One region of the Desulfosporosinus sp. genome, then DNA from elsewhere that is predicted to be linked to it. Evidence: riboswitches for the same ligand, from Rfam matches in the RefSeq annotation. Region 1 holds a riboswitch; the other holds the start of a gene.
What was found. Region 1 has a riboswitch for glycine ahead of gcvT (glycine cleavage system aminomethyltransferase GcvT). Riboswitches for the same ligand answer to the same signal wherever they lie in the genome.
Positions count from the first base shown of each region.

Region 2: linked by a shared signal. The riboswitch ahead of HGJ98_RS17895 (sodium:alanine symporter family protein) and the one ahead of gcvT (glycine cleavage system aminomethyltransferase GcvT) in region 1 are both predicted to bind glycine.

Region 1 is NZ_JABZFS010000076.1:51,267-62,044, reverse strand. It holds gene lspA (signal peptidase II) at 1-284, opposite strand, end outside; gene HGJ98_RS17050 (TraR/DksA C4-type zinc finger protein) at 499-1,173, opposite strand; gene HGJ98_RS17045 (DUF5665 domain-containing protein) at 1,223-1,639, opposite strand; gene pduL (phosphate propanoyltransferase) at 1,943-2,551, opposite strand; gene HGJ98_RS17035 (2-phosphosulfolactate phosphatase) at 2,759-3,490, opposite strand; gene gcvPB (aminomethyl-transferring glycine dehydrogenase subunit GcvPB) at 3,706-5,169, opposite strand; gene gcvPA (aminomethyl-transferring glycine dehydrogenase subunit GcvPA) at 5,166-6,506, opposite strand; gene gcvH (glycine cleavage system protein GcvH) at 6,508-6,894, opposite strand; gene gcvT (glycine cleavage system aminomethyltransferase GcvT) at 6,989-8,089, opposite strand; glycine riboswitch at 8,467-8,575, opposite strand; gene ileS (isoleucine--tRNA ligase) at 8,634-10,778, opposite strand, start outside.
Region 2 is NZ_JABZFS010000076.1:230,952-241,729, forward strand. It holds gene HGJ98_RS17890 (proline--tRNA ligase) at 1-1,486, shown strand, start outside; glycine riboswitch at 1,734-1,829, shown strand; gene HGJ98_RS17895 (sodium:alanine symporter family protein) at 1,997-3,376, shown strand; gene HGJ98_RS17900 (amino acid ABC transporter ATP-binding protein) at 3,518-4,243, opposite strand; gene HGJ98_RS17905 (amino acid ABC transporter permease) at 4,282-4,950, opposite strand; gene HGJ98_RS17910 (ABC transporter substrate-binding protein) at 5,006-5,788, opposite strand; gene ablA (lysine 2,3-aminomutase) at 6,233-7,516, shown strand; gene ablB (putative beta-lysine N-acetyltransferase) at 7,509-8,333, shown strand; gene HGJ98_RS17925 (response regulator transcription factor) at 8,576-9,280, shown strand; gene HGJ98_RS17930 (HAMP domain-containing sensor histidine kinase) at 9,277-10,677, shown strand.

The DNA of each region.
Region 1 (10,778 bases):
CCTCCTCCGATCATTCCTATGGCTAAGCGTGTTACCCTTTCCTTATGAGGAATTCGAAACTGCCCATAAATCACGCCACCCACTACTAGAACCGCCGTAACTACAAAAATCCAGGTTTGGCCGGCCATCAGACCAAAGGCCGCGCCTGGATTCAGGACATACGTCAGATGGAATACTTTAGGAATAACTTTCAGAGACTCTCCCAGTATGAAATTCGTTTGTACTAAAACCTTAAATATACGATCGATACTCCATACCCCTATTATTGTAAGCCAAACCAACAACAGTCTAACCCCCCTGCTCTTTTCCTAATCTTAACACAGGGCATGGAACGGGGCAAATTAAACCTAAGACGATCTAAGCATCAGATGGGGATACTTAAATTGTCATCCTGAAGGTCGTGAAGGATCTTCTCCGAATGCAGCCAGATCCTTCGCTGACGCTCAGGATGACAACTTCACAAAATCCCGCGAATCTACTCAGTCTAAAAAAATGTGGCTAAGTCTGTCCGTGCTCTTTGCTGTAGTGAATCGTATTGAGACGCCCTTCTGGTTCTCTCTGAGTTTCTATTGTTTCAATGAATTGAACTGCGCCGATTACTTCATCCGCATCTTCATAAGTATCATTGGGATCCGAGACATCTCGATTTGTCCCTAAGTCTTGAAGAGTATCAGAGGTTCCATAGCGAGCCACAGCCTGCCAGGCATCTTCGCCATCAAACTCTACCCGATCCGTACCATCATTAAAGGTTCTGGAAAAAGGACGATTTAAGAGTTCGTTTTCCACAGGTTCACGATAGAGCGAGTGCTGCTCTTCTTTCTCTTCCTCGCGGCTGCATTCTGTGCATACTGTCGTATAAGGTAGTAATTCCAATCGTTCATAAGGAATTTCTTGACCGCAATGTTCGCACTTTGCATAGTTTCCTTTTTGATAGCGTTCTAAGGCATCGTCAATTGCTTCAACCCTATGGAGCAGTCGATCATGCTCGGCTACATCACGAGCACGCTGATAGACTTCTGTTCCAATATCTGCAGGGTGATTGTCTGCTAGGGATAACTCGCCAAGAGACTCTCTCATATCTCCGTTAAAAAGTTCTGTTGCCGTTTCCATAACATCTGCTTTTTCTTCATGGAGCCTCTTAATTAATTTTTTATACTTTCCTTGATCTTCCAAAATATCGCCCCCCGATTTATCTCTTTCAGAACTTCTACTAGAGTTCACTCTATGGCTGATTAACATACCTACTTAGCTCTGCAATAAATCCACCGATAACAGGCAGATTCAGCACCACTATCCGCTTTAGCAAGAAATAAGCAAATCCCGCGAGAACCCCTGCCCCAAGGGCTGTACCCAATCCTCTCAAGAGACCGACTAAAAAATTGAACCAAAGCAGGCGACCAGGATTATTTAGATACGCTATGTATTCGGCCAATCTCATTTTCTCTAGAGTCTGGGACAATAAAACAACCTGTTCTCTTAACCCTTTTAACTCCAAAACACTGACGGGATCGACAATTTCCTTACTTGTTGAAGGCATCATGCGTGATTTTTCCTCTTCATCCGAAACGGCCACGTATTTCACCTCACGTAAAAACATCAAACTTAGTGTTCCCATGTCACTTAAATTTACACGGATCATAATTTATTAGACTGCAAAGAAATTGATTTCGCTTATTCTTAAGTTCTAAAAAAGCTTACTTCTAACAAATGTGGGGTACCCACTCGGGTACCCCATTTGAAAAACGAACTAGTATTATAAAGCTTGGCTAAAAAGCTCCTTAGCTTTCTTGCAGGATGTGGGCGAAGCTGCCCGACCCAAAGGACTTATTTTCATTCATCAGTGGTGCCGCAAAGCGGCATAGGGGTCTGATAAGTACAAAAAAGGGGCTTTTTAAGCCCCTTTAAGATAAACATTTACAAAATAGTATTGTTTGATATACTTTTATCTGGCTGATTGCAGGTAGATACGTTGATTGTTTGAATAAACTTCAAGTTCCTGACCATTGACTAAACCAAAGGCATTCCCTTCATCCGTATCAACATGTAGATCCAGGGCATAATCGGGGTTAATTCGAACAAGAACCTGATCTAATACCCCTCCGCGAGGGCCAGGAATGATAGCACTGACATAATCTCCATCCTTTAAGGAATATTTCTTTCCATCTTCTGGGTTCATGTGGAGATGTCGGGCTGCAATTATCACACCCTTATCAAGGTGAACCTGCCCCTTAGGGCCTTGGATTTCAAGACCAGGGGTTCCTTCGATCTTTCCAGAATCTCGAACAGGCGGCCTAACCCCAATCTTAAAGGTATCCGTACTTGAAAGTTCAACCTGTGAATTTTTCCTAGCAGGTCCTAAAACGCGAACACCTGGAATCTTGCCTTTCGGTCCAATAAGTGTAACGGTCTCTTCAGAGGCATACTGGCCAGGTTGACTCAAGTCCTTCATTTTATTCAAACTATACCCTGCTCCAAAAAGTGCTTCAATATGTTCTTGCGATAAATGAATGTGACGGTTAGAAATACCAACGGGAACATTAAACGTTTCCATCGAAGTCAACCTCCCTTAATGCTAGTATGCCACCGTCGAAGATAAAAAACTTGACTCATGCCAAGTTTTATTAAGATGGCAGAAGGTATAAATAATATACTTTCTGCCATTATACTTCATTTTAAACTAGAAAAAAAATTATTATTTCTTCATATTATTTAGAAATAAAGACAATAATTAAAATTGTCTGAACCTTACGATAATACTCTAGTCCCCCGTCAACCACACTATTTCTCCATCCTTAACCACTGGAACAATAGGTAAAATGTTTGGTGTCGAGCAATACACCAAATCTTTTTCGCGGCCCAGAGACATAAGTTTTTTACCATGGTAGGATTCACGGATTTTATCCATAAGATGATCCTCTGAACTATGATACAACATACGTGCGGCTTCGCCCAAATCGTTGAGCTTAACATTTGATCCTAAGGCATCGATTAACATTCCGGCACAAAGGGTATCAGGAAGATCAAAGCGTTCTTCAGTACCTGCACAAAAAACCACAATTCCTTTTAATCGATGACTGTTTTCGAACTCCCTTAATATAGCTAAAATAATACTCTGCATATTTATAAATGAAGCCATCCAGATTACAGGTGCAGCAATAGAATCACGTATCGCCCGGGTACCATTCGTCGTTGTCATTATGACTCTTCTGCCCCCAACTTTTTCAGGCACATATTCAAAGGGTGAATTCCCTAAATCGAACCCTTCGATAATCAATGAATCACGTTCTCCACCTAATAATGATCCCGGAAGAGTTAAACGTTTTTCTAGCGCTTCCTCAGGGGTAAGAACCGGAATAATGGCCTGACAACCATTAGCCAAAGCCGTTACGATTGTGCTTGTCGCTCTCAACACATCAATCACGATGACTAATCTGTCTTCTAAATAAGGCGTTCGTGGAGAACCTGTACTCGGTAATACTTCGATTTGCATGCGATCACCCCCATAACTGTAATTAAATAGTGTTACTTTTTGCACAACCTTTAATATATTCAACTTATTTGCCAGGAATCCTGCAAGTTGTTTAAATTATTGACATAGAATGGTATAAGTTCACGTTAAATCTAATAAATCGAAAAGCCACGAATACCATTATTAGGTACTCGTGGCTTTTTGTTCTAGGATCTCACTAGATGGGGAACATGCCTTTACTTTTCTTTGCGCCAACGTAAGTTCGGCTTACGTACTGCACCAACTTCATCTAAGCGCGTTACCAGCGTAGTGTAGGGTGCATTTTTTACCAGATCTGCATCAGTTTGAGCTTCTTCTGCAATCTTAATCAGAACCTGGGCGAATTCATCGAGGGTTTCGATGCTTTCAGTTTCTGTCGGTTCAATCATCATAGCCTCTTCAACGATAATCGGGAAGTAGATGGTAGGTGGATGATAACCATAATCTAATAGTCGTTTTGCGATATCTAAAGTATGCACCCCTGTGGATTTAAGGTTTTTCGGAGTAATAATAAACTCATGTTTACATATCCGATCAAAGGGTAAGAAATAATGCTCTTTAAGAATACTCATAAGATAGTTGGCGTTTAAGACTGCACTTTCCGATGCTGCCCTCAAACCCTCCCCGCCGAGACTACGAATATAAGCATAGGCCCTGACAACCACCGAGAAGTTCGCATAAAAGGAGCGCACTTTTCCAATGGAAAGCGGCATATCGTGTTGCAAGGTAAATGTCCCGTCCTCACTTCGAACCACTATGGGTTTTGGAAGAAAGGGGATTAAAAAGTCCTTAACTCCGACCGGTCCCGATCCTGGTCCTCCACCACCGTGAGGTGTGGCAAAGGTTTTGTGCAAATTAAGATGAACAACATCGAAACCCATATCTCCTGGTCTGGCAATACCCATTACTGCATTCGTATTCGCTCCATCGTAGTAGAGGAGACCGCCTGCATCATGAACCAGCTTAGTAATCTCTAGAATATCTTCTTCAAAAAGCCCCACAGTGTTAGGGTTTGTCAGCATTAATGCTGCAACTTCATCGTTAAGGACCTTTTTTAAGGCTTCTAGGTCAACCCCACCTCGTTCATTAGAGGGAATCTGAATCGTTTCGTATCCAGCCATTGCTGCTGTTGCAGGGTTGGTTCCATGGGCAGAATCCGGAACAATGACTTTTTTGCGTTTCGTATCTTGACGGTGATCGTGATAGGCTTTAATAATCAGTATCCCAGTCATTTCTCCATGGGCACCGGCAGCTGGTTGAAGAGTAAAGCCATCCATCCCCGATAATTCGCAAAGATCCTCTTGAAGTTCAGCCATAAGCTGTAAGGCTCCTTGAGTCAAGGACTCAGGCTGATAGGGGTGAAGGGCTGTGAACCCGGAAAGCCGGGATAACATTTCATTCACTTTTGGATTATACTTCATCGTACAAGACCCAAGTGGGTAAAAGCCTGTGTCTACGCCATGATTAAAGGTAGAAAGACGAGTAAAGTGACGAACCACATCAACTTCCGAAAGCTCAGGAAGTGACGGCTCCTGCTGGCGGAGCAAATCCTTTGGAATCAGAGTTTCAACGGAAACTTCCGGCACCTCACATTTAGGTAAACTGACAGCGCTTCGGCCATCGGCACTGAGATCAAATATTAGCGGTTCAAGATTTTTCATTGAATTGCCCCCAGTCTGGCCACGAGCCGGTCAATATCTGCTTTAGACTTGGTTTCAGTTACACAGAAGAGAAGATGATGATTGAGTTCTGGGTAAAAACGAGCCAGATCAAGCCCTCCGATAATTTTATCTTCTAGGAGAGCTAAGTTAATTTTAGCTGGCTCAAGCTTAGTCTCAATAACGAACTCATGGAAGAACGGTCCAGAGAAAGCTAAGCTCATTCCAGGGATCTTGGCAATCTCTTGCGCTGCGTAATGAGCATTTTGCAAATTAAGGTTCGCCAATTCTTTTAGTCCTGTTTTTCCAAGGGCACTTAGATGCATTGTGAAGGCCAGAGCGCAGAGGGCCTCATTCGAGCAAATATTTGAAGTAGCTTTTTCTCGACGAATATGCTGCTCCCGGGCCTGAAGGGTCAGAACGTATCCTTTTTTCCCATTCTTGTCAGTCGTTGCCCCTACGATCCTACCTGGCATCCGACGTACATATTTATCTCTACAGGAGAGAAATCCTAAATAAGGTCCTCCGAAATTTAGGGGATTGCCAAAGGGCTGTCCTTCCCCGACCACGATATCTGCACCACATTCACCTGGGGATTTTAGCAATCCTAAAGAAACCGGGTTGACTGACATAACCACTAATGCTCCTTTGGCATGAGCAAGATGCACAATGTCCTGGGCCTTTTCAAGGTTTCCAAAAAAGTTCGGGTTTTGAACGAGTACACCTGCAATATCTTCTTGAAGAGCAGCTTCAAAAGCGCCTTGGTCCATAACCCCATTTTGGAAAGGAATTTCAACAAGTTCTACTCCACGAGGGGGCAGATAGGTTTTTAGCACGTCTCGATATTCCGGATGTATGGTTTGCAAGACAAGCACTTTCTCCCGTCGTGTTGCGTCGCAGGTCATCAGAGCTGCCTCTGCTAAGGCCGAGGCACCATCATACATCGAGGCATTCGTTACATCCATGCCGGTTAATTCACAGACTAACGTTTGATATTCATAAATTGCTTGAAGCGTTCCTTGGCTAATCTCTGGTTGGTAAGGTGTATAGGCCGTATAAAATTCAGAACGCAGCAATAATTGGTCAACGAAACTTGGAATAAAATGCTCATAAGCTCCGGCACCAAGGTACGAGCTGTATCCTTCTACCGTTGTATTAAGATTAGCTAACCCTTTAACGTGTTTGACTAATTCCTGCTCTGACATTCCACCAGCAATCGCTAAAGGACGTTTCAAACGTACTTCCTTTGGAATATCTGCAAAAAGATCCTCAACAGACTCAACCCCGATACGGGCTAAGAGCCGTTGATTTTGGCTGTCCGTATTCGGTATAAAGTTCATTCTAATGATCCTCCTGTGCTAAAAACGTCTCATATTCATCAGCTGTCATCATACCATCCAGCGAGGATAAATCATCTGCTTCGACTTTAACCAGCCAGCCTTCTCCATAGGGATCAGAGTTAAGCAAATCTGGAGAATCCATGACCTGAGTATTGACTTCAACAACGTTTCCACTAACCGAAGCAACGATATCCGAAACTGCTTTTACTGATTCCACGGTGCCGTAAGATTTTCCAGCGGTTACTGTTGCGCCCTCATCTGGAAGCTCAACAAATACAACATCCCCAAGGCTATGCTGCGCATGATCTGTAATTCCAAAGGTTACTACATTTCCCTCAACTCGTGCATACTCATGCTCTTTGCTATACTTTAATTCTACTGGATTCATTAAAATCAGCCTCCTCATTTTTTGGTTATCCTACCCTAGGGTATAAAGGGTCATCCACATTTTTTCGCTAAAAACTATCGACTTGGGGCCTCGATCAAGTGCTTCGCTTGTAAAAGAGGGAAGGAATGATCTTAGCTTTCACTGCTTTTCCGCGAATCATAACGTCTAGGGTCTCACCTTGAATCGCTAACTCAGCTCGAATTAATCCCAGAGCAATATTTTTATTTAACGTGGGAGAGAATGAACCTGAAGTTACAAATCCTATTTCTTGCCCATCTTTTTGTAATGGGTAATGGGATCTGGCAATTCCACGGTCAATCATTTCAAGCCCAACCAACTTACGCGGTATCCCTTGTTCCTTTTGAGTAAGGAGTATATCCCTACCAATAAAATCTTCTTTATCCAACTTAACGAAAATTCCAAGACCTGCTTCAAGCGGAGTTATCTCGGCCCCTAACTCATTCCCGTACAAAGGAAGACGGGCTTCAAAACGCAACGTGTCGCGAGCGCCTAAACCTATCGGTTGTACTCCATCCGGTGCTCCAACTTCCAAGATCTTTTGCCATAGTTTTCGTCCATACTCAGGAGAAAGATAGATTTCGAACCCGTCTTCGCCTGTATATCCCGTTCTGGAAATAAGACAGCTGATCCCCTGAATGTCTCCATGTGTAAAGGTATAATACTTAATTTGTGCAAGATTAACCGTTGTTAAACGCTGTAAAACGATTTCTGCCAGCGGTCCCTGCAGTGCAAGTTGAGCGTATTGATCCGACACATTCTCCACGCTGCAATTAAAGTTTTTAGCTTGCTCTAACATCCAGGCAAAATCTTTATCCGCGTTAGATGCATTGACGACTAGGAAAAAATGTTGTGGGTTATAACGATAGACAAGCAAATCGTCAACAATACCCCCACTTGGATAGCACATGGGTGAATAAAGGATTTTGCCATCCTCAAGCTTACTGGCGTCATTGGTAATCAGCATATGGACAAAAGCCAAAGCCTCTTCTCCACGAACATCAATCTCTCCCATATGGGAGACGTCAAATAGACCCGCTTTGGTACGCACCGTATGATGTTCATCAATAACACCAGCATACTGAACAGGCATTTCCCAACCGCCAAAGTCAATGAGCTTAGCCTTAGCCCCTAAGTGTTCTTCGTAAAGCGGCGTACGTTTTGCTTCAGCAGCCATATTTAAACCTCCTCCAAATAAATCCTTGAAACTTTAAATCCCGATTCCTAAACGTTTATAAAAAAGTTATTAGAAACAATCTTATGTCATATACGTTTATGTTTATCGTTCCACCTAATAGCTCATGTAACCCGTGAGAAATCCTTCCAAAGAAAATCAATAAAGAAAACTTGGCTGGCGCCAAGCCGCAGGCGCAGGCGGCAACCTTAGTTGCACTTATGCTTCAGAAAGTATCAACGAAAGTTATACTTTCTGATTAGTATAAAAAAGGACAGAGAAGGTGCGTATTCGCACCTTCTCTGTCCTTTAACCTGAGAGATTCACTGTCGCCAGCTTCCCCTTTGGTGTTCTCTTTTACAAGAAACTCTCCAGAGTCCCGTCTTCTAGCAGTACATTTGCCTGAGAGCTTCCCCCCTTGAAAGAGCGACTTCAAGGGATTTCTCCTTCGGCGTCTGAAATTAATCAGATCTCTCCTGCTAGTGTCATTCGGTATTAACTATTAACTTATCATAATAATATGCGTTTTCACTCAAATTGTCTACTGTTATTTTTTCTCTGAAATAACAGAACTGCATCGTGGGCAAATTGTGGGATGCTCTTCGTTCTTTCCAACGTCCTCATGAAACATCCAGCATCGTTCGCATTTTTCCCCTTTGGCTGGCTGTACGAGAATCCCCAATCCCTCGTGTCCTTCCGCAGCCTGTACCCCTTCAGGTCGTTCTTCTTGAGGCCCGTGCACAATTAAATTCGAAACAATAAATATTTCAGCAAGGTTTGGAACCTTTGTCAAAAATTCAAACTGGGCAGCTGTTGGATAAAGATCTACCTGAGCAGTTAAAGGATGATTAATTAATTTTTCTTGACGAGCTTTTTCCAGAACTTTGGAAACATCCGACCGCAACTCTAAGATCTGATCCCAATGGTCAGCAATTTTCTCATTCATCCACTCTGAATTTACCTTTGGCATTTCAGCCATTTGGACATTTTCGGTGGTTTTTTCCCCTGGAATATATGGCCAGATTTCTTCTGTCATAAACGACAAGATTGGGGCCAATAAACGAACCATAGCATCAAGGACTTCATAAAGAACTGTCTGTGCAGAGCGACGAAGGAGCGAGGTTTTCCCTTCAACATAAAGTCTATCCTTAACAATATCCAGATAGACGGCACTTAATTCAATGGTGCAGAAATTATGAATTGTATGGTAAGCCCAGTGGAATTCATAAGTCTCATAACCAAGGAGTACGCGTTCCACGACCTTAGAAAGTTTAAGCAAAGCCCACCGATCAATTTCCTGAAGGTCTTGATAAGCAACTTTGTCCTTAGCAGGATCGAAATCATTTAGATTGCTAAGCAAGAAACGCAGGGTATTACGGATTTTCCGATAGGCTTCAGACATTTGCTTCATAATACGGGGGGAAGCCGCCACGTCATTCTTATAATCAACGGAACTAACCCAAAGCCTCAGAATGTCCGCACCTAGTTCTTGAACAACTTTAAGCGGATCAACTCCATTGCCCAGGGATTTTGACATCTTACGTCCTTGTTCATCAACAACGAAACCATGGGTTAATACATTGCGGTAAGGCGCCTGACCAAAAGCAGCCACTGAAGTTGATAAAGAGGAGTTGAACCAACCCCGGTGTTGATCAGACCCTTCTAGGTAGAGATCTGCCGGCCAAGAAAGCTCAGGCCGCTGCTTCAAAACACCCGCATGACTTGTCCCCGAATCGAACCAAACGTCCATGATATCCGTCTCTTTGCGGAATTTTGTACCTCCACAGTCACAAACGGTCCCTTCTGGCAACAGTTCCATGGCAGAATGGGCAAACCAAGCATCTGACCCTTCCTTTCGGAAAAACTCCTGAACCTTTGAAATGGTCTGGTCGTTCACCAACACTTTTCCGCAATCTTCACAGTAGAAGATAGGAATCGGGACCCCCCAGGTCCTTTGTCGGGAGATACACCAATCTCCCCGGTCTGCAATCATGTTATAGATCCGATCTCTTCCCCAAGCAGGAATCCAGCGAACCTTCTCAATTTCTTCTAAGGTTTCTTTTCGGAATCCATCTATAGAGGCAAACCATTGTTCTGTTGCTCTGAAGATGATCGGGCTCTTGCAGCGCCAACAATGAGGATAGCTATGTTCGATGGTTTCTTCAAGTACAAGATCTCCGGTAGTCTGAAGGTCCTCTACGATAACAGGATTCGCTTTTCCCGTTTTAAGTCCGACATAGGCACCGCCTTCTGAGGTGAATTTTCCTTGGTGATCCACCGGACACAAGGCAGGTAAACCATATTTCTTTCCAACTAAAAAGTCGTCTTCTCCATGGGCTGGTGCCGTATGAACACAGCCTGTACCAGCTTCCAAAGTGACATGTTCTCCGCAAATCACAACAGAATCTCTGTCCATGAGAGGATTTCTACAAATAACCCCTTCAAGTTCCTTACCAGAGAGAGTCCTTTCAACGGGCAGTTCTAACTTCCACAAGGAGCGAAGAGACTCTAACATTCCCTCAGCAACCACCCAATGCTCTTGTTCAACAGTAACGACCGCATACTTTAGCTCCGGATGTACGCTAATTGCTAGGTTTGCTGGCAGGGTCCAAGGGGTGGTCGTCCAAATAACGATAAAGGTTTTATCATCGTTAAGAGCACTTAAGCCATCGCGCACCGCAAATTTTACGTA
Region 2 (10,778 bases), 180 kb from region 1:
GAAAGAGAGTGGTCGCTGGGATGTATACGGCGCAGAGTTATTTCGCCTAAAAGATCGCCATAATCGAGAGTTCTGCCTCGGTCCTACCCATGAAGAAATCATCACTGACCTTGTTCGGGGTGAGATACGATCTTATAAACAGCTGCCCGTACTTCTTTATCAAATTCAAAACAAATATCGGGACGAGCGACGTCCACGCTTTGGATTAATGCGGGGACGGGAATTCGTTATGAAAGATCTGTATTCCTTTGATCGTGATGAGGCAGGCCTTCACGAGAATTATGTAAAAATGTACGATGCCTACTGTCGAATTTTTTCTCGCTGTGGTTTAACCTATCGTCCTGTCGAGGCGGATCCGGGTGCCATTGGAGGTACGGGTGGATCACATGAGTTTATGGTGCTGGCGGATTCTGGGGAAAATTCGGTAGTTTATTGCTCAGGTTGCGATTATGCTGCAAATATGGAAAAATCCGAGTGTCGTCCCCAAGCAACCGAAGACACAGCTCCTGAAGGACAGCGAGCCTTAGTGCCGACTCCAGGAGTTAAGAGCATTGACGACCTCAGTAAGTTTTTGGCTGTACCAAAAAGCTCCCTAGTTAAGTCATTGCTATATCAAGGAGATGAAAAGACCTTTTTAGTCTTGATACGTGGTGACCGTACCTTGAATGAGATAAAATTGAACAATGCTTTAGGTGGATTTATATCTCTCCAACTCGCTGCTCCCGAGTTAGTCGAAAACATTCTTGGATGTGGACCAGGGTCTGTGGGACCAGTAGGGGTGCCTGAGGGGCTTATGGTTATCGCTGATGCAGAGGTTCCTCTTATGAAAAGGGCTGTATGCGGAGCAAACAAGGCGGAGCATCACTATGTTGATGCTATTCCTGGTCAAGATTTCAGAATTGATCAGGTCCACGATTTAAGGATGGTTGAACCCGGTGAAGAATGTCTAAAATGTGGGGCCCCCCTTAAAGAAGCAAGAGGAATTGAAGTAGGTCAAGTTTTCAAACTTGGAACAAAATACAGTAAAGCACTGGGAGCGAACTATCTAGATGAAAACGGAGTCGAGAAGAGTTGTGTAATGGGTTGTTATGGTGTTGGGGTAAGCAGAACCATTGCCGCTGCCATCGAACAGAACCATGATGACAATGGAATTATCTGGCCTATGCCGATTGCTCCATACCACTGTATCATCGTAACTGCAAGCACAAAAGATGCCTTAGTCGTAGAGACCGCTGATAAACTCTATCAGGAGCTAAAGAACCTCGGAGTGGAAGTGGTTCTTGACGATCGAGATGAACGTGCGGGTGTAAAATTCAAGGATGCAGATCTGGTTGGATATCCTCTAAGAGTGACCTTAGGAAGTAAAACCTTAGCCAATGGTCAAGTTGAACTAAGAGAGCGTAAAACCGGTGAAACACACCTGGTGCAGGTTGCAGACCTGGCTCAACAGGTAAAGGAAATCATTGATAAAGCGTTACTTTGTTAGTATTAAGGACGTCGACATCTCGGTTTCAAGAGAGTAGAGAAGTAGTGGAGGTCTTTTCCAACCAAGAGGAAATGACCTCCACGTTATTAATTCAAAAATTTTTCTTGAATAATGCATTACAAAAAACTATAATGTTAATTAAATTATTCTTAACTAAATACAGCTGGATGAAATTTACGGGAGAGTGGCTATGGCCTGCCGAAGAGGTTGTACTTTCAGGCGCTTGAATTCAAGTAGGACCGTAAATGGACAGGACTCTGGAGAGACCCAAATGAATGGGCGCCGAAGGGGCAACGCAACGATGCATTGCTAATCTCTCAGGCAAAAGGACAGAGTATTATAGGTTTAATAAAAGGGCACTTTTTAGAGTGATCTTTTTTAGGCTTATATTACCAATGCAATCCAGAGTCAAATCGCTAAGATTTGGCTCTTTTTTATATAAAAGATGTAGTACTAATAAACTACACACAGAGGGATTAGAGAAGGAAAGTTAAGGAGGAGGAAAAAGACATGCAAGCATTTCACGATCTTATTATCTGGTTAAACGACTATCTCTGGGGACCCCCGATGCTGATATTACTTTTTGGAACGCACTTATTTCTAACCTTTCGGACTCGTTTCATCCAAAGGTACATTTTCAAAGCCATTAAACTATCTCTAACTAAGGATGAATCTGCTGAGGGAGATGTAAGTCAATTTGGTGCCCTCACGACGGCATTAGCAGCTACGATAGGTACTGGTAACATCGTCGGTGTCTCTACTGCAGTAGCCCTGGGGGGGCCTGGTGCTGTGCTTTGGTGCTGGCTAACGGGGGTATTCGGGATCTCCACCAAGTACTCCGAGGCGCTATTATCTGTTAAATATCGGGTTAAGACCTCCGATGGAACAATGCTTGGCGGCCCTATGTATGCACTTGAGAACGGTCTTGGCCAAAAGTGGCTAGCGGTCTTATTCTGTATTTTTACGGCCATTGCCGCGTTTGGGATTGGCAATACGGTCCAAGCTAATTCAATTTCAGGGATGATTAATGAGACGTTTCATATCTCTCCTTATATTACTGGTGGTTTTATGGCTTTACTTACCGGTATTGTCATTCTCGGTGGTGTAAAGTCCATTGCTCGCGTGTGTGAGAAACTTGTACCTTTTATGGCGTTCTTTTATGTGCTTGGTTGCATTGTTATTTTAGTTCTTAATTCTTCCTATGTACTGCCTGCCATCAGCTTAATCTTTAAATCTGCCTTCACCCCTCAAGCTGCCGGCGGTGGTTTCATCGGAGCTTCTATTATGATGGCTGCTCGCTATGGTATAGCCCGCGGTTTGTTCTCTAATGAGTCAGGCTTAGGATCTGCTCCTATCGTGGCAGCAGCGGCCCAAACAAGAAACCCTGTTCGCCAAGCGTTAGTCTCTGCCAGCGGAACCTTCTGGGATACTGTTGTGGTTTGCGCAATGACAGGTATTGTCGTAGTAAGCAGCATAATGAGCAACCCGGCAGCAGCTGAAGGACTAAAAGGAGCTGCTCTGACTAACATGGCCTTTGCTCAGATTCCTGTCGTTGGTCCAATTGTTCTTACTGTTGGACTGTTAACCTTTGTATTTTCGACGATCCTTGGATGGTCCTATTATGGTGAAAGAGCAATTGAATACTTATTTGGAAAAGTAGCCATAGTCCCCTACCGCGTTCTGTGGGTAATCGCTGTATTCTTCGGCTCTATAATGACCCTTCAACTCGTTTGGGATATGGCAGATGCCATGAATGCAATGATGGCCATACCGAACCTTATCGCTCTGCTCCTCTTAAGCGGGGTCATAGTATCAGAAACGAAAAAGTATCTTTGGGAAGATAATTTGGATGAGGTCTCAACAGATCCCATTCCATTAGTAAAGAAGTAAAGAAAAAGAAAAGCAAGAGTATAGTTCCTACAAACAGCAATTGCTTGAATAGCAAACGCATATCCATAAAAAAGCATCGGCTAAAGACTGCCGATGCTTTTTAGCATACATATCAGTTGAAAAATTAGCAGGTTAAGTCAATCAATGACTTAACCTGCTTAGGAATGCTTTGGTCCTTTTTTCCCGAGGGTTACTAAAAATCTGAATAGGAGAACCTTCTTCGACAATTCGACCTTGGTCTAAGAAGAGTACCCTGTCTGCAACTTCCCTAGCAAAACTCATTTCATGGGTCACTACTACCATGGTCATACCATCTTCAGCCAACTGTTTCATTACAGTGAGAACTTCCCCGACCAGCTCAGGATCAAGAGCTGATGTAGGCTCATCAAAGAGCATTATTTTTGGATGCATTGCTAAGGCCCTTGCTATTGCCACTCTCTGACCCTGTCCTCCAGATAGAGTTCCCGGGTAGCAGTTTTGTTTATCGTAGAGGCCAACCTTTGAGAGCAGCTCACGGGCTATTTCCATGGCATCCTTCTTATCCTGTTTAAGAACATGAACGGGAGCCTCAATAATATTCTCCAAAACTGTCAGGTGAGGGAAGAGATTGAACTGTTGGAACACCATTCCCACCTGACGACGAATCTGCTTGAGACTGCTTGATTTCCTTTCAAGTGGTACATTATCTATCAGGATTTCTCCTGCTGTCAGCGTCTCTAATCCATTCAAACAGCGCAGGAACGTACTTTTTCCGGAACCACTAGCCCCAATAAGCACGACAACTTCGCCTGCAGACACTGTGGCATTGATACCATCAATAACTCGTGTTTTGCCAAAGTCTTTAATTAGTCCATGGACACCGATCATTGACTTTTTCGGAATGTAATCTAATTCTAATTGCATGATTAACACCCCCTTGTCCTATTTTCTTTAGATAGTCGCCATTCAAGACTGCGTAAAAGAGCGGATATGACAGTGGTCATTAGCAAATAGAGCGCTGCTGCAGTAGTGTAGAATTCCAGAGAACCAAAGGTCACACTGGCAAAGCGTTGGGAGGTTTGAAGGAGTTCCGACATTGTGATAACGGAACAAAGAGAAGAATCCTTTAGAGTAATAATAAACTGATTGCCTAAGGATGGAATTGATATCCGCAAAGCTTGTGGAAATATAATTCGACGCATGGTCAAGAATTTCCCCATGCCAAGAGATAACGATGCTTCGGTTTGCCCTTTTGGGACTGCTTCAATCCCCCCCCTAAAAACCTCGGCCAGATACGCTCCGCTGTTTATTCCCAGTCCCAGTACTGAAGAAGTAAAGGCGTCCAAGGTGATACCAAGTTGCGGTAAACCAAAATAGATGAGAAATAGCTGTACAAGCAAAGGGGTTCCCCGAATCAGCCAAATGTAAAAATGCGCAATATACCTTAGAGGAGTATGAGATATCTTTAGGAGAGCCGCTAGCAGACCCATTAAAATACCAAAAGCAATTCCCAGTACTGCAAGTTCTATGGTCAAACCTGCCCCCTGTAACAAAAAAGGCAGATATTTAAGGATAATACTAAAGTCAAGATTCAAAGCAAGTTACCTCCAGTCTGATCAGAGCAGTACCCCTTTGCAACTTACTTACGGCTTAACGGATATCCGCGCTGAAATATTTTTCACTAATTTTCTTATAGGATCCGTCATCCATCATTTCAGCCAAAGCACTGTTCACAGCTTCTAACAATTCAGGACTATCTTTGCGAATCGCGATCCCCATCTTTTCTGTATATAGTAAATCACCTACCAGTTTAAAGGGGTAATCGTTTTGTTTGATAGCATTTAGACCGACAATTTTATCAGTAATAACGGCATCCAACCTTGCGTTGGCCATATCATTAAAAGCATCGGGGTCACCTTTATAGGTCTTCACAGTTGCCCCCAAATCTCTTGCTTTTGTTTCAAATGTTGTACCTAGAACTACCCCAACGGTTTTACCTTTAAGATCTGCTCCTCCGCTGATACTTGAGTCAGAAGGCACAATAACTTGGGCTCCCGAACGGTAATAGGGGGTGCTGAAGTTGACCTTTTCCAAGCGTTCTTCTGTAATCGCCATGCTTCCTAAGATCATATCAAATTTGCCGGTAGTTAACCCTGCAATCAGCCCATCCCATTCAGTTGCAATGGGTGCTGGGTTCACGTTTATTCGTTTGGCAATTTCATGGCCTATTTCTACGTCAAATCCAGTAAGTTCATTCTGCTCGTTAAAAAAGTTGAAGGGTGGGTATTGCCCGCTCATGGCATAGCTTAATTTTCCATCGGATTTAATCCTATCTAAGGTTGTTGATGGTTCAGAATCACTCTTTGATGCACCACAGCCAGTTGCTATCAATAAGATTAGAGTAACAAGGATAAGCACATTAAACTTTTTCATTGTTTCTTTCTACCTCCTCTAAATCTGCCGAGATTTATAGCATAATTACTTTCCTCTCATGGTATAGACAATCAAACCACCTCCAGGAATGGTTTATCCAACAACTTAACAGTACATATTAAGTTGTCACCTATAAAGTATACCATGTTTTATATCTTATGGTCAATTTATCCTGTCCATTTACAGCAACGACCAAAACAGAAAAAAATAGAATTCCGTAAGTAATTATTGATGCTTTTGTCAAGAACATGCTATTACATGGCGAATAGGTAGATATAACCAATCAATGGGGTTGACATTTGCTAACAGACAACTTAATATTATACGCGAGGTTGTTAGTTGTGCACTATTCCCTTAGCGTTATGGTTTATTCTTTTTGAACTAGACTTGCGCAGATATATAAAACGAGTAAATAACACTTGAAAAAACGAGGAGGTTGAACCAATGAACGAGCAACGAAGGAAGTTATGGTCACATATCAGTGACGAGGAATGGAATGATTGGCATTGGCAAATGTCTAATAGAATCACGAGCCACGAGGGATTAATCAAAGCTATGTCTCTTCCTGCAGAGGAAGCCGATCAAATTAAGCGTTGCCTGGAAAATTTTCGCATGGCAATTACACCCTACTATTTTTCCTTAATGGATCCTCAGGATTCGGAGTGCCCTATTAGAAAACAAGCAGTACCTTCAATTCACGAATTGAGTAAATCCTCATGCGATTTAGAAGATCCCTTACATGAAGAGGCTGATTCACCCGTACGTGGACTGACACACCGCTATCCTGACCGTGTGCTGCTTCTAGTAACCGATCAATGCTCAATGTATTGCCGACACTGCACCAGAAGAAGAATGGCTGGACAGACAGACCAAGCCTTACCTTTGAACCGTTTTAAAGCTGCTTTAGAATATATCCGTGCCAACCCACAGATACGGGATGTACTGATCTCAGGGGGAGATCCATTAACCCTTTCTGATGATCGCTTGGATTATATCCTATCCAATCTGCGTTCGATTCCCCACGTTGAGATTATCCGGATCGGTACAAGAACCCCAGTTGTTCTTCCCATGCGCATTACGGATCACCTTATTGAGGTATTACAAAAATACCATCCAATTTGGATTAATACCCACTTTAATCATCCTCAAGAGCTTACCCTTGAAGCTCGCAGTGCTCTAAATAAACTAGCCAATGCAGGAATCCCCCTCGGAAACCAATCGGTTTTACTTAAAGGAATCAACGATTGTTCTGTGGTTATGAAAAAACTGGTTCATGATCTTGTAAGATGTCGGGTAAGACCCTACTACTTGTATCAATGTGACTTATCCACGGGGATTGAGCATTTTAGGACATCTGTCAGTACGGGTCTAGAAATTATAGAGATGCTCAGGGGACACACCTCTGGTTTTGCCGTTCCCACCTTTGTAGTAGATGCCCCAGGAGGTGGTGGTAAGATTCCCCTCCAACCTAACTATATGATTTTACAATCAAACGACAAAGTTATCTTGCGTAATTATGAAGGTGTAATCACCGCTTATCAGGAGCCAGAAAATAATGCAAGCCGTTGTAAGAGTTGTTCAGAGGTCTGTACCAACTCCAAGACCCGTCAGACAGGTCTGGCTAAATTGCTGAAAGGTGAACGGATTAGCCTTATACCCCAAGAGAACATGCGACTGGAGAGAAGAAAGAAAGTTTCCAGTAATTATGGTGGTAAAGCAAATGCTTAATACTTGGAACCTTGGCGATTTCTCAAGCCACATCACGGTAGACCAGAAGAATAAACGCCTAATTATCAATGGCTATACGCAAGGGATTAAGCCATCGCTGTTCAGCGCTCAGCTTATCGATTTAGCAATCAAAAACAGATTGGAAAAAATTTGGCTTTGGGCATTACCCGCCGATGTTCCTGAATTTATTCAAGGTGGATTTTGTACTGAAGGTAACATTTTCCGTGGTTATGATAAGGAATTTTCAGTTAGCATCGCCTATTATGTCAGTAGGAAAAGGGCGTATTCTGACAAGTTACAAGCTGAGAATGACATTATTCATTCCATTCGGACAGAACCCATCAGACGCCCACCTGTTTTACCTCAAGGAATGGAATTAAAACTCTTAAATGAATCTTTCGCCCGGCAAATATCACAAGTATTGAAAGAGGTTTTCATAAGTTATCCCACCCCTATGGACTCTCAGTATATTACCTCTTTAATACAGAATGGGAATATTTTCGCCGGAATATTTTCAGAAGAGAAGCTGATCGCTGTTTCAGCGGCTTACCCTGATTTAAACTTTAACCGTTGTGAAATGACAGATTGTGCAACCATAGAAGAACATAGGGGAAATTCCCTTACGGAAAGCTTACTGTTTTTTTTAGAACAGGAAATTCAAAAGCGCGGCTCTTTTAACATATACACACTAGCACGTGCCCAGTCCTTTGGAATGAATAAAGTATTTCATAGACTTGGTTACAGATTTCAAGGACGATTGATAAACAATTGCCATATCGCAGGATCCTTTGAAGACATGAATCTTTGGGTTAAATAGGAAGCAAAGGGGATAGATAATTGTCCCCCGGAGCGATTGCGCGTTTCTAATCGCCAAAAGGCCGATTGACGATTTATAGATCGATTCATCGGCCTTCTTTTTTGTTGAGTAAATAATTATAGAAGGAATAACTTTAAAGTTTAGGAATTACTTTTCCAGCACTCCTATGGTAATATATACTAAAAAATGAGTGGTGTGATGTAATGCCACGTAAAGCTAGGGCTTCCTGAGGGGGTGTTTTTCTGAACGTATTAGTCGCTGAGGATGAAAAGGATATAAGAAACCTATTAAAGCTCCAGCTTGAGCAGGAAGGGTACTCTGTCTTTACTGCAAAGGATGGATTAGAGGCCATGGAGGAGATGCAGAATAAAGCAATAGACCTGGCTGTCCTTGACGTAATGATGCCGAGACTGGATGGCTTTAATCTGCTTCGAAAGATTCGACAAACAAGCAACATCCCTGTTATTTTTCTCACAGCTAGAGGGGATGAAATGGACAAAATTTTAGGGCTTGGTATCGGTGCAGATGACTACCTTGTTAAGCCGTTTAGTATGGCCGAGCTGCTAGCGAGAGTTAATGCTCAGCTAAGAAGAAACCTGGAATACTCCAATCAGAAACCACCAACTGGCAATAAGATAGAATATGCAGGTTTATGCTTAGATAAAGATGCCTGCTGTGTTTATAAAGATGCAGCGCTTATAGAATTAAATGCGAAGGAATATTTGTTGTTGAAGTATTTCATGGAGAACCCTGAAAGGGTATTTACCAAAAAGCAGCTATACAGGGCTGTGTGGGATGAGGACGTTTTTTTCGATGATAACACCATAATGGTGCATATCAGTCATATCAGAAATAAGATTGAGGCTGATCCAAAGAATCCCCATTATATAAAAACTATTAGAGGTATAGGATATAAGTTTCATAAACAAGGCGAGATACTCTCATGAAAATTGTAAATAGATTTTTGATAAACTATATACTCATGTTTATTATCTCGACCATGATAGCCATCGTAGCCTTTCTGCTTTTAGACTTTGCCAATGATGTGATTTCAAAGACCCTTGTAAAAAACAATTATACTGCGGAAACCCTGATGAGAGATGATTATAAAAGCATTGACATACAGTCAGTTCTTGACAATGGTGGCGGTGTGCAAGTCATTGGCTCAAATTATGACGTTGTATTTTCGGAAGGGCTTAACACCTTCACGAAGGATAAGCTAACAGCAGCAGAGTTTACAGATTTTTTGATAATGAGTAAAAGTATTGGAATTCCCTACAGCTATTCTATTGAATACAATCCTAAAGAACGATTCTGGCTAATAGTAACCTTTCCAACTTCTATTAGAATTGATTTCGCTATAGTACATAATAAAGATTTCTCTTCGGTGGATACACAGAATGTTGTTGGTTTTCTGATAGCGGTTATTATCTTTTATTTACTGTCGCTGGGGATATGTACCATAATTTATTCCAAAATAACATCCATCGGCATAGTGAACCCCTTAAGAAAACTATGCAACAGTGCACAAAGTCTAAGAAATGGGGACTATTCGGCGAGGGTTGATCTTAATCTAAAAAACGAGTTTGGAGAATTAGAGGATACATTTAATGCCATGGCCCAGCAAATTGAAGAGGAGATATCCCTTCGAAGACAGTCGGAGGAGAATCGCAAAAAAATGGTCCTTGATATTTCCCATGATCTAAAGAATCCGTTGGCAAGCATTATGGGGTATGCAGAACTCTGCCGAACTAAACAAGATTTATCCAATGAAGAGAGGAATTCCTATACAAAAATCATTTATGAAAATAGTGTCCGGGCAAACAATCTTATCACGGATTTATTCGAGTTATCCAAAATAGAGAGTTCAGAATTCAAACTAAACAAGATCAAGTTAGACGTCTGCGAATACATCAGGGAGGAGATTGGAATGGTGATTCCAATCTTTGACAGAGCAGGCTTTACCTATGATTTTAATATTCCGGAAGCAGAAATTTTTACAATGATTGATACGGTCCAAATGGATAGAGTGTTCCAAAATCTTGTTGCCAATACCGTACAATATAATCCACAAGGCACAAGAGTTAGGATCAGCTTAATAGAACAGACTGATAAAATCGTTCTTTTCTTCAAGGACAATGGAATCGGAATACCAACAGAAATTGCCAAAGATATTTTCTTTCCCTTTGTCAGAGCAGATAGTGCGAGAAATTCACAAACTGGCGGTACTGGCTTAGGACTGGCTATCGTTGAAAAAATAATTACGGCCCACGGTGGCAATATCAGTCTTAAAACCGATGAAAACCGTGGGTGTGAGTTCTGCATTACCATTCCAAAGATTTAAGGTGAATTTAAGATTAGAAACAGCCTCAGTTAAGTATGCCTTGCTATAGTAATAGCATAGGGTTACGAAATGAGGCTGTTTTCCATTTCTCGCACCCAATC